Regions from separate parts of the Chromobacterium sp. W521 genome, predicted to be linked through region 2. Evidence: riboswitches for the same ligand, from Rfam matches in the RefSeq annotation. Region 2 holds a riboswitch; the other holds the start of a gene.
What was found. A riboswitch is a leader RNA that binds a small molecule or an ion and turns the genes downstream of it on or off. The one in region 2 is predicted to bind glycine.

Region 1 (7,090 bases), on a different contig from region 2:
GGGTGACCAGGGCCAGCGCGTTATCCGCCCCGGGGGCTACCTCGCCGTACAGCTTGTCGGCGGCTTCGGCGTACCAGTCGAACACGCCGGCGGCGCCCGGCACATCGATATTGCGCGCATCCGCGATGGGTTTGCCGATGTCCAGACAGTCCAACAAGGCCAGTTCGTCGGCGTGCTCGCGTATCAGCGCGGCCAGTTTTTGGAGCAGGGCCTTGCGTTGGCGCGGGTGGCGGCGCGACCAGGCGCCGGATTCGAAGCTGGCGCGGGCGGCCCGCACCGCCAGTTCAACATCCGCCTCGCCGCAGCGGGCGATTTCGGCCAACGGCCGGCCGCTGACCGGGCTGGTGTCGGTGAAGGTGCGTTGGTCTGTGGCAGGGACGAACTGGCCATTGATGAAGGCCTGGCACGGCGGGTGCAAATCGGCGGCGCGGCGTTGCCAGTAGGACAGATCTTGCAAGGGCATGGCGATCACTCCTATTCAACCAGCGCGACGAGTGGAGAGGGGTGTTCACATGGTGGCTGGTCTTGTCGCGCAAGGTGAAGCCATACTAGTCAGCCCCTTTCGCGGTGGATATCACGCGAAAGCGTTAGGGCCGTGGGTAAAACTAACCTGATCGAGGTAGCTGGCATGCAGCTGAATGTGGCGGACTTGGTTTTTCACCAGCAATTGGGACGTTTGCTGGGGTGCGTCGACAATGCGGCCTTTTGGCAGCAACTGGCCGCGTTTCTGCGAGAACACCTGAGTTTCGATACCTGGGTGGTGTTGCTGTTTCGCCAGGAGGCCCCGCCCTTGGTGCTGGCGGATCACGCGGCGAATTACGCTCATGACGATCTGTTCGCCGACTACAGGCGTGGCCTCTATCTGCTGGACCCGTTTTACGGCTTTGCGCTGAAGTGTCCGGCGGCTGGCGTGTACCGGCTGGACGAGGTGGCACCGGACCGTTTCAGGGAAACGGAATACTTTCGGCGTTACTTTTCGCGCAATGTGGTGGCGGATGAAATCCAGTTCCTGCAAGCGCTGCCGGAGGGGGTGCTGTCCCTGTCGCTGGGCTGCAAGCATCGCTTCAGCGAGCAAGATCTGGGCGTCTGCAATCTGTTTGCTCCCTGGTTGCTGCCCTTGTCACGGCTGGCCGCGCGTCTGGACGAAGGGCGGCATCAGCCGGCTGCGAACCCGGGCAGGCAGAGCCGCCGGCAGTGGGAGGAGGCGCTGCGCTCGCAGGGTTCCTCGCCGCTGACCAAGCGCGAGGTGGAAGTGGCCTTGCTGATACTCGGCGGCCACTCTACCAAGGGCGTGGCGCGTGAACTGGGCATTTCACTGGAAACGGCCAAGGTGCATCGTCGCCATCTGTACGCCAAGCTGGGCGTTTCCAGCCAGGCGGCCTTGTTCCTGCTGCTGGCGGATATTTGATCCCGATGCCGTGGCGTAGCGGTGAAACAGCTAGGGTTAGTTAATGCAGGTCGTGCCGGTACATGAACACCGGCAGCCGCCATTCGCGCCAGATGGCGGCCAGGCGGATAGTGAGGCCGACGGCGAAGCTGGCCAGCACGTTGAGATCATGCGGCACGCCCAGCTTGATCAGGCCCAAGTAGAGCAGGGCCACGGCGAAGGAGACGCTGGCGTACAGTTCCTGACGGAAGACCACGGGCACGCGGTTGCACAGCACGTCGCGCAGGATGCCGCCGGCAATGCCGGTGATCATGCCGGCCATCACCACCACTACCGGATGGTAGTCCATGGACTGGGCCACGCCGCAGCCTATGATGGTGAAGGCGATCAGGCCCAGCGCGTCCAGCACCAGGAAGACGCGGCTGAGGCGCTTCATGTAGCGGGCCACGAACACGGCGGCCAAGCCGCCGGCAATGACGAGGCCGACGTATTCCGGGTGTTGGGTCCAGCCTATCGGGTATCGGCCCAGCACGATATCGCGCACGGTGCCGCCGCCCAGGGCGGTGAGGAAGGCGATGACGGTGACGCCGAAGATGTCCATATTGCGGCGGCCGGCCGCCAGCGCGCCAGTCATCGCTTCCGCGGTGATGGCGATCAGATAGATCAGGGTAAGCATGTAGTTGCAGTGGTCAAACAGGCTGGCGCCGAGGTGAGCGGCGAAGCCGGGTGGGAAAATAGGTTGGCAATGGGCGGGCCATGCCAGGTGGCGCACAGCCTGGGCAAGCGTTTCGAACACGGGTTTTCCTTGAGAGCTGGTGCACGATCTGCTGCGCTTCGCGAGACGCTGCGGCTATCGCTTCGAAATGCTCATGTACCAGGAGTACATTCCGCTTTCTCAGCTGTTTTCGCCTTGTCTCGTCCTTGCTCGCGAGATCGTGAACACGTTCTGAGCATGGCCGGCGAGCCGCGCATGAGCGCGGCGTTGCCGGCATTGCCTCTCCCCTTGTCCTTTTACCTGAGAGTTAGATGACGGGCGCTGCCTGTGTGCGGGCTTTGCCGGGCGTCACTTGCCCCTTCGGTGGGCGGCTAAGGGCCGGTTGCATAATCTGACGCGCTGTCGCTGAAGCGTAGCAGATGATGAACGGGCGCTTAGGGCCTCTCTCCAATCGGCTGGTATCCATGGGCTGCGGTACTGTGGCCTGAGCGATTATGGGAGTTTGCGTCTTCGGCGGGGGCGTATGCCCCTCTCTCCCGCAGCAGGCAAGGATATTAGCGTTTGCTGTATTGTTCAGTCAACGACTGTATACATGGGGGAAGGCAAAAATGTTGCAGTGCGCCATCTTCACGAAAACGCTCGGACGGCGGCTTGGCTGTCCGGGCGTTTTTGCGCTGGCTGGTTCTTAGAACCTGTTTACGATCTGCTGCGCTTCGTGAAGCGTTGCACTGTGAGTACAAGCTCAAAATGCTCATGTACCACTCGTGCATTCCGCTTTTTCGCTCGTTTTCGCCTTGTCTCGCTCTTGCTCGCGAGACCGTGAACAGGCTCTTAGTTGCTAGGCGTCTTGGGCTTGGCCGCGCCGTTGCCGGCGGCGGGTTTGCGCGTGGCCGGGGCTTTGGCGGCAGGCGCTTTGGCGGTTTTGGCCGCCGTGGGTTTGCTTGAGGCCGGCTTGGCCGCAACCGGCGTGCTGCTGGCGGTTTTGGCGGCGGCGCTGGGCTTGTCGGCGGTCGCTGGTTTGGCTGCGGACTTGGCGACAGACGCTTTGGCGGTTTTGGCCGCCTTGGGCTTGCCTGAAGCCGGCTTGGCCGCAACCGGCGTGTTGCTGGCGGTTGTGGCGGCGCTGGGTTTGTCGGCAGCCCTTGCTTTGGCCGGGGCTTTGGCGACCGCTTTCCTGGCCGGCGCGCTGGCCTTGACGGCGGGGGCCGGAGCGGGAGCGGCTGCGGTTGCCGCTATTGGCTCGGTGGGCGGAAGGATGGCCGGGGCCGCCGGCGAGCGGGTGTCCAGTTGCAGCGCGTGGGCCACTTGGTCCAGCCGCTGTTGTTGTTCCGGAGCGATGTCGCCGCTGAGCGCCAGCAGTTCGTGCGCCAGCTGCCAGGCTTGGCGGCGGCGGTGCTCTTCCGGCAGCAGCTTGGGCAGGCCGGCCAGCGCGCGGGCTTCGTCCAGCCGCACCAGGAAGACTTGCTTGCGGGCGATTTCTTTCAGCTGCATCAGGGTCAGCGGGTATTCGTGGCGGATGTCGCGCATGATGCGACGGATGGCGTTGAACGGGCGCTCGTCTATGATGCCGCGGCCGATCGCCACGTAGGTGAGCAAGCGCACGAAGCCGTCTGCCAAGGTGCCGGTTTCGTAGGCGGGGTCCAGCGTTTGGCGCTTGAGTTGCAGCCGTTCCCGTTTCTCCCAGCTGTCGCAGCGGGCGGCGCGGGCTTCGCGGGCCGGCTGGACGCCCACGATGGAGGCCAGCCACGGGGATTCGTACACGGCTTTGAAGCAGTGTTCGGTGGCGGCGTCGCGCAGGTCGCGGTAGCGGTCAAGGCTTTGCGCCATCCAGCCGGACCATTGTTCTTGCAGCCGCCACAGCGGGTTGTCCACGCTCACGGGGTGGCGATGGGCGCGCACGTATTCGGCGGCGGGCTTGAGCCAGCTGAGCCAGGGGTTGAGCGGGGAGATCAGCGTGCGTTCCAGCCGAGCCGGGTTGAGCTGGCGCTGGCATTGGGCGCTGGCTTCGCTGCTGACGGCCTGGAGCACGGGGGAGATGAAGCGGTTGTAAATGCCTTGGTTGATCTCGGAGACGCGGCGCACCACTTCAAAGGCTTGCTCGTCTTCGCGGCCGTCGTCCAGGGCCAGGATGTCGGCCACTTCGCGCGCTTCAAAACGGATAATGTAGCGGCCTTTGATGTATTCCTGACCGGGGGTGCCGGGGGCCACGTCTTCGATGATGGCTTCGTACAGGCCGGGGGCCAGCACGTCGATCAGGTCCAGCGCGCTGGCGAATTCGCTGTGTTCGCGATTGGCGATGCCGGCGGAGACGAAGATGCCGAGGTGGCCCACTTTGTTGTGCAGGCAGTAGATGATGGTTTGTTCGTTGTCGCGGATGTCTTCCGCGTTCTCGTACAGGTCGGGTATCCAGTTCAGCGCCTGTTGCGGCGGGGTGATGTTGTCGCCCCATGAGGCGAACACGATGATGGGGGAGCGGATGTTGCGCATGTCCACGCGGTGCTGGTCGCTGCTGACGATCTTGCCTTCCACCAGGTGGTTGCCCACGAACAGCTGCTGGGAGATCCATTCCATTTCCTGCTTGTTCAGCAGGTAGTGGCCGCCCCACCAGCGTTCAAAGCCCAGGAAGCGTTCGCGCTCGGTGTCCACCTTGGCGTACAGGTTGTAGGGCTTCTTCCATAGGGTGTTGGCCGGGTCCAGCTTTTCAAAGTTGTTGACCAGATGGGCGCCGTCGAACTTGCCGTTGCCCAGGTCGCCGGCCAGCGAGGCGGTCCAAGTGCCGCCCATCATGCCGCCGGAGTAGCGCATCGGGTTTTTGCCGGTGACGCCGGCCCAGTAGGACAGCGGGGTGCCGGCCAGCAGGATGGGGCCGAACAGTTCCGGCGCCACGGAAGCGAGCATGGCCAGCGCCCAGCCGCCCTGGCAGTTGCCGATGACGAAGGGTTTGCCGTCGCTGTCCGGGTGCAGTTCGTTGACTTTGCTGAGGAAGACGTATTCGGCGCGGCTGACGCTTTCTATGGTCTGGCTGGGCACCGGTTGCGGGAAGAACATGATGAAGTAGCAGGGGTGGCCCTGCTGCAGCGCAATGCCGATCTCGCTGTCCATTTTGAAGCCGCCGATGCCGGGACCGTGGCCGGCGCGCGGGTCAATCACCACAAAGGGGCGCAGCGCCGGATTGGTGGCCGGGCAGCCGGCCGGCGGCAGGATGGCGGCCAGCGCGTAGTTGGCCGGGTCCGGCAGGCCGCGGCCGTCCAGAATGATCTTGTAGTCGAACACCAACACCGGCGGTTTGCCGCTTTGCACGTGCCGCAGGTAGTCCGCGCCGCGGTCATGCAGCACGTCCCAGTAGAGGATGCTGCGCTCGCAGGCGTCGCGCCAGTAGTCGGCGACCGGGTTGGAGGAGAAGAGCTTGGACCAGACGGCTGTTTGCGACCACATACGGCACCTCTTGGTTGGTATGACGGATAACTGGCTACTGTACCCTCCTTTTGTTGCGTTGCAATAGACAAAGTTCCTATTAGGCGCCCAACTGTCAGCGCAACACCACAGTGCGTCGCTCTACGATGAAGACGCGTTGCTCCAGGTGGCTGCGCACCGCACGCGCAAGCGCCTGGCATTCCATGTCCCGGCCGACGGTCTGCAATTGCTCCGGGCTGTAGGCATGGTCTACCCGTTCCACCACCTGTTCGATGATCGGGCCTTCGTCCAGGTCGTCGGTGATGTAGTGGGCGGTGGCGCCTATCAATTTGACACCGCGTTCGTGTGCCTGCTGATAGGGCCGAGCGCCCTTGAAGCCGGGCAGGAAAGAGTGATGGATATTGATGGCGCGGCCGGCCAGCCGGGCGGCGGTGGCGCTGGAAAGCACCTGCATGTAGCGGGCCAGCACCAGCAGCTCCGCTTGGCTGTCGTCGATGAGTGACAGCAGCGCCGCTTCCTGGCGTGGCTTGTTGTCCGGGGTGAGCGGCAGATGGTGGAAGGGCAGGCCGTAAGCCTCGGCAATCGGAGCGAGGTCGCGGTGATTGGAGACCACGGCGACCACTGTCATGTCCAGATCCCCCATTTTTTGGCGATAGAGCAAATCGTTCAGGCAGTGATCCAGTTTGGACACCATGATCAGCACCCGCGCGCGTTGGCTCCGGTCGTGCAGCCGCCATTGCAGGTCTTGATAATGGCCGCCCATTCGCGCCATGCCGTCGGCCAGCCGCGCCGGGGCGAAGTCCGGCCGCTCCGGGTGGAATACGCAGCGCACAAAGAAACGCCGGCTGCGGGCGTCGTCGAACACGGCCAGTTCATCGATATAGCAGCCTTGCTGCTCCAGCAAGGCGGAGAAGCCGGCCACCTGGCCGGAGGCGCTGCGACAGGCGAAGCTGAGCACGTAGGAGGGGGCGTTTGAGGTCATTGGCGTGTCCTGGGTTGTTGGGCGGCATGTGCCAATCTAGGCCGTGTCCCGCGCGCACGCTGTTCGCCATGCGTCCGCTTTGCGTGGATTTTGGACATTGCCGTGTCGCGTGCGGGCAAGAGACCGTCCTTTCCAGCCAAACGCACCGTCGGCGTCGCCCTGAGAATGAGGCCTTCCTCAACCTCGACAGCAGCGGCGCGGGCCCATGGCGGCCCGGCGGCGGGAGCGCAGATGGCAAACCGATATTCGCTGTGGAGCCTGATCCGGCAAGGGCTCGGGCATCACCAGGGCTGGCAGCCGGCCTGGCGCAGCCCTCAGCCGGAAACCAGCTACGACGTCATCATCGTCGGCGGCGGCGGCCACGGCCTGGCCACCGCCTATTACTTGGCCCGCATGTATGGCGTCCGCAAGGTGGCGGTGTTGGAAAAAGGGTATCTGGGCGGCGGCAACACTGCGCGCAACACCACCATCATCCGCTCCAACTATCTGTGGGACGAATCTTCGCGGCTGTACGAGCACGCGCTCAAGCTGTGGGAGGGCCTGTCCCAGGAGCTGAACTTCAACGTGATGTTCAGCCAGCGCGGGGTAATGA
Region 2 (7,090 bases):
TGCGCAGATTGCGCGAGCCTTCGCCTTCCGGTTCGTCGGGATTGACCGGAAAGATATCGAACAGATTGCGCCCCAGGATGGACTCGCGCCGGGTCAGCGTCGTCTGCAGATAAATATCGCTGGCGGCGACGACGTTGAAATCGGTGTCCAGCACCAAGTACAGCCCTGGCGACCGTTCGAACAGCAGCTGAAAATCCGGCGCGGCAATCGCAGCCGGCACGCTCAACGCCAACGCAGCCTCCTATTGATAGGGTTTACATACCAACGGCAAGCAGACTGCCGTCATATCCTCCATTAAATATGATATTCGTATATTCACTCAACTCCAGTGTCAGATGGCCGCGTCTACACGCAAAAAAGCCCCGGCCAAGGCCGGGGCTGCTTTACGCTTGCCTGCGCGAATCAGGCGTAGCTGTCGGTGGAAGGGCAACTGCACACCAGATTGCGGTCCCCGTAAACATCGTCGATGCGGTTGACGCTGGGCCAGAACTTGTTTTCCAGCACATAGGGCAGCGGGAACAAGCCGGTTTCACGGCTGTACGGACGCTGCCACTCGCCTGCGATGTCCGCCTTGCTGTGCGGCGCGTTGCACAGCGGATTGTCGTCCGCAGGCCACACGCCGTTCTGCACTTTGTCGATTTCCTGGCGGATCGCCGCCATCGCCGCGATGAAACGATCCAGCTCCGCCTTGGGCTCGGACTCGGTCGGCTCAATCATCAGCGTGCCCGGCACCGGGAAGCTCATGGTTGGCGCGTGGAAGCCGTAATCCATCAGCCGCTTGGCTACGTCCACCTCGGTCACGCCGCTGGCGGCCTTGAGCGGGCGCAGGTCGATGATGCACTCATGAGCCACCCGGCCGTTGGCTCCGGTGTACAGCACCGGAAAGTGCTCGGCCAATCGCGTCGCCACGTAGTTGGCGGACAACAAGGCGTTCTCGGTGGCCTGCTTCATGCCCTCCGCGCCCATCATCGCGATGTACATATAGGAGATGGGCAAGATGGAGGCCGAGCCGAAGGGCGCAGCCGACACCGCGGTCTGGCCCGGCTGGGCGGTGGGCACCGACGCCACCACGTGGTTGGCGATGAACGGGGCCAAATGCGCCTTCAAACCAATCGGGCCCATGCCCGGGCCGCCGCCGCCGTGCGGGATGCAGAAGGTCTTGTGCAGGTTCATGTGCGACACGTCGGCGCCGATGTCGGCCGGACGGCACAAGCCCACCTGGGCGTTGAGGTTGGCGCCGTCCATATACACTTGGCCGCCGTGCTGATGGATGATCGCGCAGATTTCGCGAATGGGCTGCTCAAATACGCCGTGGGTGGACGGGTAGGTAATCATCAAGGCCGCCAGCTGCGCAGAATGCAGCTCGGCTTTCGCCTTCAGATCGGCAACGTCGACGTTGCCCGCCTCGTCGCAGTCCACCACCACCACCTGCATATTCATCATCTGCGCCGTGGCCGGGTTGGTACCGTGAGCGGAACGCGGAATCAGACAGATATTGCGCTGGCCGTCGCCGCGCGACTCGTGGTAGCGGCTGATTGCCAACAGGCCGGCGTACTCGCCCTGGGCGCCGGAGTTGGGCTGCATCGAGATGATGTCGAAGCCGGTGATCGCGCGCAGCTGCGTTTCCAGACCGGCGATCATTTCCAGATAACCCACTGTCTGTTCGCGCGGCGCGAACGGATGCATATTGGCGAACTCCGGCCAGGTGATCGGAATCATTTCGCTGGTGGCGTTCAGCTTCATCGTGCAGCTGCCCAGCGAGATCATCGAATGATTCATCGCCAGGTCGCGGCTTTCCAGTTTCTTCATATAGCGCAGCATCTCGTGCTCGCTATGATGGGTGTTGAACACCGGGTGGCTCATGAAAGCGGATTCGCGCTTCAACCCGGCCGGAATCGCATCGGCAGCCGCGGCGTCCAAGGCGGCGATATCGGCGCTCTTGCCTGTGAAGATTTCAATCAGACGCGCCAGATCGGTTTCAGTGGCCGCCTCGTGGAAAGCTACGCCCAACACATTGCCGCCTGCGCGGCGCAGATTGTAGCCGGCGGCCAAAGCCGCCTGATACACCGCGTCGGCCTTGGGCGCGTCAACTTGCACCGTGTCGAAGAAACGATCGAACACCAGCTTGCCGCCAGCGGCCTTGACCGCGTGCGCGAAAATGGCGGCCAGACGGTGGATGCGAGCCGCGATGCGCTTGACGCCCTCCGGGCCGTGATACACCGCGTACATGCCGGCGATATTGGCCAGAAGCACCTGGCTGGTGCAGATATTGGAGTTGGCTTTTTCGCGGCGGATGTGCTGCTCGCGGGTCTGCAGCGCCATGCGCAGCGCGGTCTTGCCTTTGGCGTCCACCGACACGCCGATGATGCGGCCAGGCGCCGAGCGCTTCATTTCGTCCTTGAACGCGAAATAGGCGGCGTGCGGTCCGCCGAAGCCCATTGGCACGCCAAAGCGCTGAGTGTTGCCGATGGCGACGTCCGCGCCCATCTCGCCCGGGGATTTCAACGCCACCAAGGCCATGATGTCGGCGGCCACCACCGCCACCGCGCCCTTGGCCTTGACCGCGGCGATGTGCGGGGTCAGGTCGATCAAGTCCCCGGCCTCGCCCGGATACTGGAACAAGGCGCCGAAGTATTCGCCCTTGCCCGCCTCTTCCGGGTGGCCCAGCACCAGCTCAAAGCCGAAATACTTGGCGCGGGTCCGCATCACGTCCAGGGTTTGCGGCAGCACGCGGCTGTCCACGAAGAACTGGCCGGACTTGGCCTTGGACACCCGGCGCGCCATCGCCATCGCCTCGGCGGCGGCGGTGGCCTCGTCCAGCAAGGACGCGTTAGCCAGTTCCAGGCCGGTCAGGTCGATCACCATTTGCTGGAAATTCAGCAAGGCTTCGAGACGGCCTTGGGCGATCTCCGCCTGGTATGGGGTGTAAGCGGTATACCAGCCCGGGTTTTCCAGCAGGTTGCGCAAGATCACCGTTGGGGTCAGCACCGGGTAATAACCCTGGCCGATGAAGGATTTGTTGACCACGTTCTTGGCGGCGACAGCCTTCAGCGCGGCCAGCGCCTCGGCTTCCGGCATGGGATCCGGCAGCTCCAGCTTGCGGTTCAGGCGGATGTCGGCCGGCAGCGTCTGCGCCACCAGTTCGTCAATGGAGGCCACGCCGATGGCGGCCAGCATTTGCTCGCGCTCTGCGTCGGACGGGCCGATGTGGCGGGAGATGAATTCTTTGCGGTTGAAAAGTTCGGAGAGAGACATGAGTACGAGACCTTCTGTGCTTGCCGTCCGCGCCGCGGCTTTCGCGGCCAATCGGGTGTTGCTGGATATCCGGGCGAAAAAAACGCCTCGCGGCCAATCAGGACTGCGAGGCGGTTTTCACCATCAGGCGCCAATTTCCTTGGCGTAGGCGGCGGCGTCCATCAGGGCGTCCAGGTCCGCCGGATTCGCCGGCTTGATCTTGAAGAACCAGCCCGCCCCGTAGGGTTCGCTATTGGCCAGTTCCGGTTCGGCTTCCAGTTCCTCGTTGATGGCCAGCACTTCGCCGGCAACCGGACAGTAAATGTCGGAAGCGGCCTTCACCGATTCCACCACGCCGGCCTGCTCTTCCTTGGCCAGCTTGGCGCCCACTTTCGGCAGCTCGACGAAAACGATGTCGCCCAGCAATTCTTGAGCATGCTCGGTAATGCCCACGGTCACGGAACCGTCAGCTTCCAGACACAGCCATTCGTGGCTTTCAACGTATTTGAGTTCGGCGGGGATGTTGCTCATGAGTGTCTCCAGTCAAATCCAGGTCTTAACGATTATTCCCGGCCGCGTCGCGCGGCCTGCCTGAGCAATCGGCTCAGGCGAAAACTTTCTTGCCGTTGCGCACGAAAGGCATCTTGACCACGCGCACTTCGGTCAAGGTGCCGCGCAGGTCCACCAGCGCCTTGTCGCCTGTGCCTGCCGGCACGCGCGCGATCGCGATGGAATGCTTGAGCGTGGGCGAGAAGGTTCCGCTGGTGATCACCCCTTCGCCCACCCCTTCCACCACTACTTTCAGACCTTCGCGCAGCACGCCGCGCCCTTCCAGTACCAGGCCCACTTGCTTGGTCTTCACGCCGGCGGCTTTCTGCGCCTCTAGCGCCTTGCGGCCGATGAAGTCGCGCTCAGCCGGTTCCCAGGCGATGGTCCAACCCATGCCGGCTTCCAGCGGGGAAACGGTTTCGTCCATATCGTGGCCGTACAGATTCATGCCGGCCTCCAGCCGCAGGGTGTCGCGCGCGCCCAGACCGATGGGCGCCACGCCGGCGGCCTGCAATTGTTGGAAGAAAGCGGCGGCTTCAACGCCGGGCAGCATCACTTCCAGGCCGTCTTCGCCGGTATAGCCGGTGCGGGCATAGAACCAGTCTCCTGCCGGCTGGCCTTGAAACGGTTTCAAGTTCTGGATGACGGCGGCGAGCTCGGGCTTGACCGAACAGACCTTGGCGATGGCTTGCGGGCCTTGCACCGCCAAGATGGACAGATCGCGTCTTACTTTGATGTCGACGTTGAAGTCCGCCTTGTGCCCTTCCATCCAGGCCAGATCCTTGTCGGTGGTGCCCGCGTTGACCACCATGCGATAGCCGTAGGAGGTCAGGTAGACGATCAGATCGTCCACCACGGTGCCGTCGGGCGTGAGCATGCCGGAATACAGCGCCTTGCCTTCGAAGCCCAGCTTGGCCACGTCGTTGGCGATCAGCCGCTGGAGCCAGGCCTTGGCGTCCGGCCCGCTGATGTCCAGCACCGTCATATGGGAAACGTCGAACATGCCGGCGTCGCTGCGCACGATTTCATGTTCTTTTAGTTGGGAGCCGTAATGGATGGGCATTTCCCAGCCGGCGAAATCGACCATCTTGGCGCCGGCGGCGATGTGGGATTCAAACAGGGGGGTGCGTTTCGGGGCCGTCATTGGTGCGTCCTTAGCAAAAGCGTGTAGTGTTGCTCTATTCCCTACACCCCTCTGTCCCTGCACCTGAGATTTTCCGGCCTTGCGACCGTTAGCCCCTTCGGTGGGCATCCGTGGACGCCGCTCTCCAGATTCGGCGAACTGGCTGCGGCCAGTCCGATAATGCAGTCCTTTTGCCTGAGCGATTGCGGGTGCGCTTGCGCCTTCGGCGGTGGCGCGGACGGCCACTCTCTCCTGCATGACGTGCCAGATTATGGTTGCTGGACCGGGCCTTGGCAAGCCGTGTTTATCTTCAACTTAAACAATGACTTAAAATATTCGAAACCGCAAATCATTGAACGGATATTGCTTCGTTTAAGATCGATTACGAACACATTTCACTTCGTTATCGATCACGCAATCGACAAATTCCCCCTCCAAGCAAAGCTGATCGTAAGATGACATCCATCTTTACCCAGCACGAGCTCTATCCGATATGGAAAGGAAACCGCGATGCGAAAACTAATCAACGATCCGCGCCATGTGGCGCGGGAAATGCTGGAAGGCCTGGCCGACACCCTGCCCGGCCTGGCCCTGCTCGAAGAGGAAAACGTCTTGCTGCGCGCGGATCTTCCGGCTGACGGTCAGCTCGACAAAGTGGCGCTGATCTCCGGCGGCGGCAGCGGCCACGAGCCCGCCCACGCCGGCTACATCGGCCACGGCATGCTGGACGCCGCCGCAGTGGGCGACGTATTCACCTCGCCCAGCGTAGACACCGTGCTGGCGGCGATCCGCGCCGTCGCCGGCCCTAAAGGCGTACTGCTCATCATCAAAAACTACACCGGCGACCGGCTAAACTTTGGCCTGGCGGCGGAGCTGGCCCGTGCCGAGGGCATTGCCGTCGACAGCGTGGTGGTGGCCGACGATGTAGCGCTTCGCGACACCGTGGAGCCGGCGCGCCGTCGCGGCATCGCCGGCACCGTGCTGGTGCACAAGATTGCCGGCGCGGTTGCCGCCAGCGGCGCCAGCCTGGCCGAGGTCGCGGCCGCGGCGCGGCAGGCGGCGGAACAGGTGGCCACCATGGGCGTGGCGCTGGGCGCCTGCACCGTGCCGGCAACCGGCCGCCCCGGCTTTCAACTGGACGACGACGAAGTAGAGTTGGGGCTGGGCATTCACGGCGAAGCCGGCGTACGCCGCGTGCCGCGCCAATCCGCCGACGCCTTGTGCGCGACGCTGCTCGACGCCATTGTCAGGGACCGCGGTTGGCAGGCCGGCCAACGGGTGGCAATGCTGGTCAACGGCCTGGGCGGCACTCCGCCGATGGAGCTCGCCATCGTGGCGCGCAGCGCGCTGGCCTCGGCGCGACGGCTCGGCTTGCATGTGGAACGGCTATGGAGCGGTAATTTCATGACCGCGCTGGAAATGCCGGGCTGCTCGCTGTCGCTGCTGGCGCTGGATGAGCAGCGCCTCGGCTGGCTGGATCAAGCCACCCAGGCTCCGGCCTGGCCCGGCTCCGGCTTTCTGCCGGCGCGACGCCAGCTGCGGCCGGCGCCGCCGCGCGCGGCAGCAGAAGCCCTCTCCACCGCCAAAGCCGACCCCCAGCTGCGCGCCGCGGCTTGGGCCGCGGCCAAGGCGCTGGACGCCGCCGAACCGCTGTTGACTGAACTGGACGGAGCGGCAGGCGACGGCGATCTGGGCGTCAGCATGCAGCGCGGCGCGGCGGCGATCCGCGCTTTGCCGGACAGCGCCTGGAGCGATCCGGCCACGGCGCTGCGCACCGTCAGCCAGGCCTTGCGCCAGGCCATCGCCGGTAGCTCCGGCCCGTTCTACTCGACAGCCCTGCTGCGCGCGGCGCGGCGGCTGGACTCATCGAACGCGCCCAGCCCGCTCGACTGGGCCGCGGCGTTCAAGGACGGCGTCGCCGCCATCGCGGAACTGGGCGGCGCGCAGGTGGGCGACCGCACCATGCTGGATACCTTAACGCCAGCCGCCAACGCTTTCGAAGCCGCTCTGAACGACGGCCAAAGTCCAAACGCGGCGTGGCGTTCCGCGCTGGAGGCGGCGGAACGCGGCTGCGCGGCCACCGCCGCCATGCGGCCGCGCTTGGGACGGGCCAGCTATCTGGGCGAACGAGCGCTAGGCGTGCCCGACGCGGGGGCCAGCGCCGCGCTGGTCTGGTTGAAGGCG

Region 1: another riboswitch for glycine. It lies ahead of ACUXV1_RS19810 (trimeric intracellular cation channel family protein); the one in region 2 lies ahead of gcvT (glycine cleavage system aminomethyltransferase GcvT).

Annotation. Positions count from the first base shown of each region.
Region 1 covers NZ_JBRBAF010000014.1:26,442-33,531, forward strand. The annotation lists gene ACUXV1_RS19800 (aldehyde dehydrogenase) at 1-463, opposite strand, end outside; gene ACUXV1_RS19805 (helix-turn-helix transcriptional regulator) at 629-1,408, shown strand; gene ACUXV1_RS19810 (trimeric intracellular cation channel family protein) at 1,449-2,183, opposite strand; glycine riboswitch at 2,381-2,563, opposite strand; glycine riboswitch at 2,565-2,651, opposite strand; gene ACUXV1_RS19815 (DUF3141 domain-containing protein) at 2,934-5,537, opposite strand; gene purU (formyltetrahydrofolate deformylase) at 5,632-6,498, opposite strand; gene ACUXV1_RS19825 (sarcosine oxidase subunit beta family protein) at 6,730-7,090, shown strand, end outside.
Region 2 covers NZ_JBRBAF010000004.1:321,852-328,941, reverse strand. The annotation lists gene ACUXV1_RS08125 (EAL domain-containing protein) at 1-232, opposite strand, end outside; gene gcvP (aminomethyl-transferring glycine dehydrogenase) at 403-3,255, opposite strand; gene gcvH (glycine cleavage system protein GcvH) at 3,379-3,765, opposite strand; gene gcvT (glycine cleavage system aminomethyltransferase GcvT) at 3,839-4,927, opposite strand; glycine riboswitch at 4,969-5,065, opposite strand; glycine riboswitch at 5,080-5,171, opposite strand; gene ACUXV1_RS08105 (dihydroxyacetone kinase family protein) at 5,417-7,090, shown strand, end outside.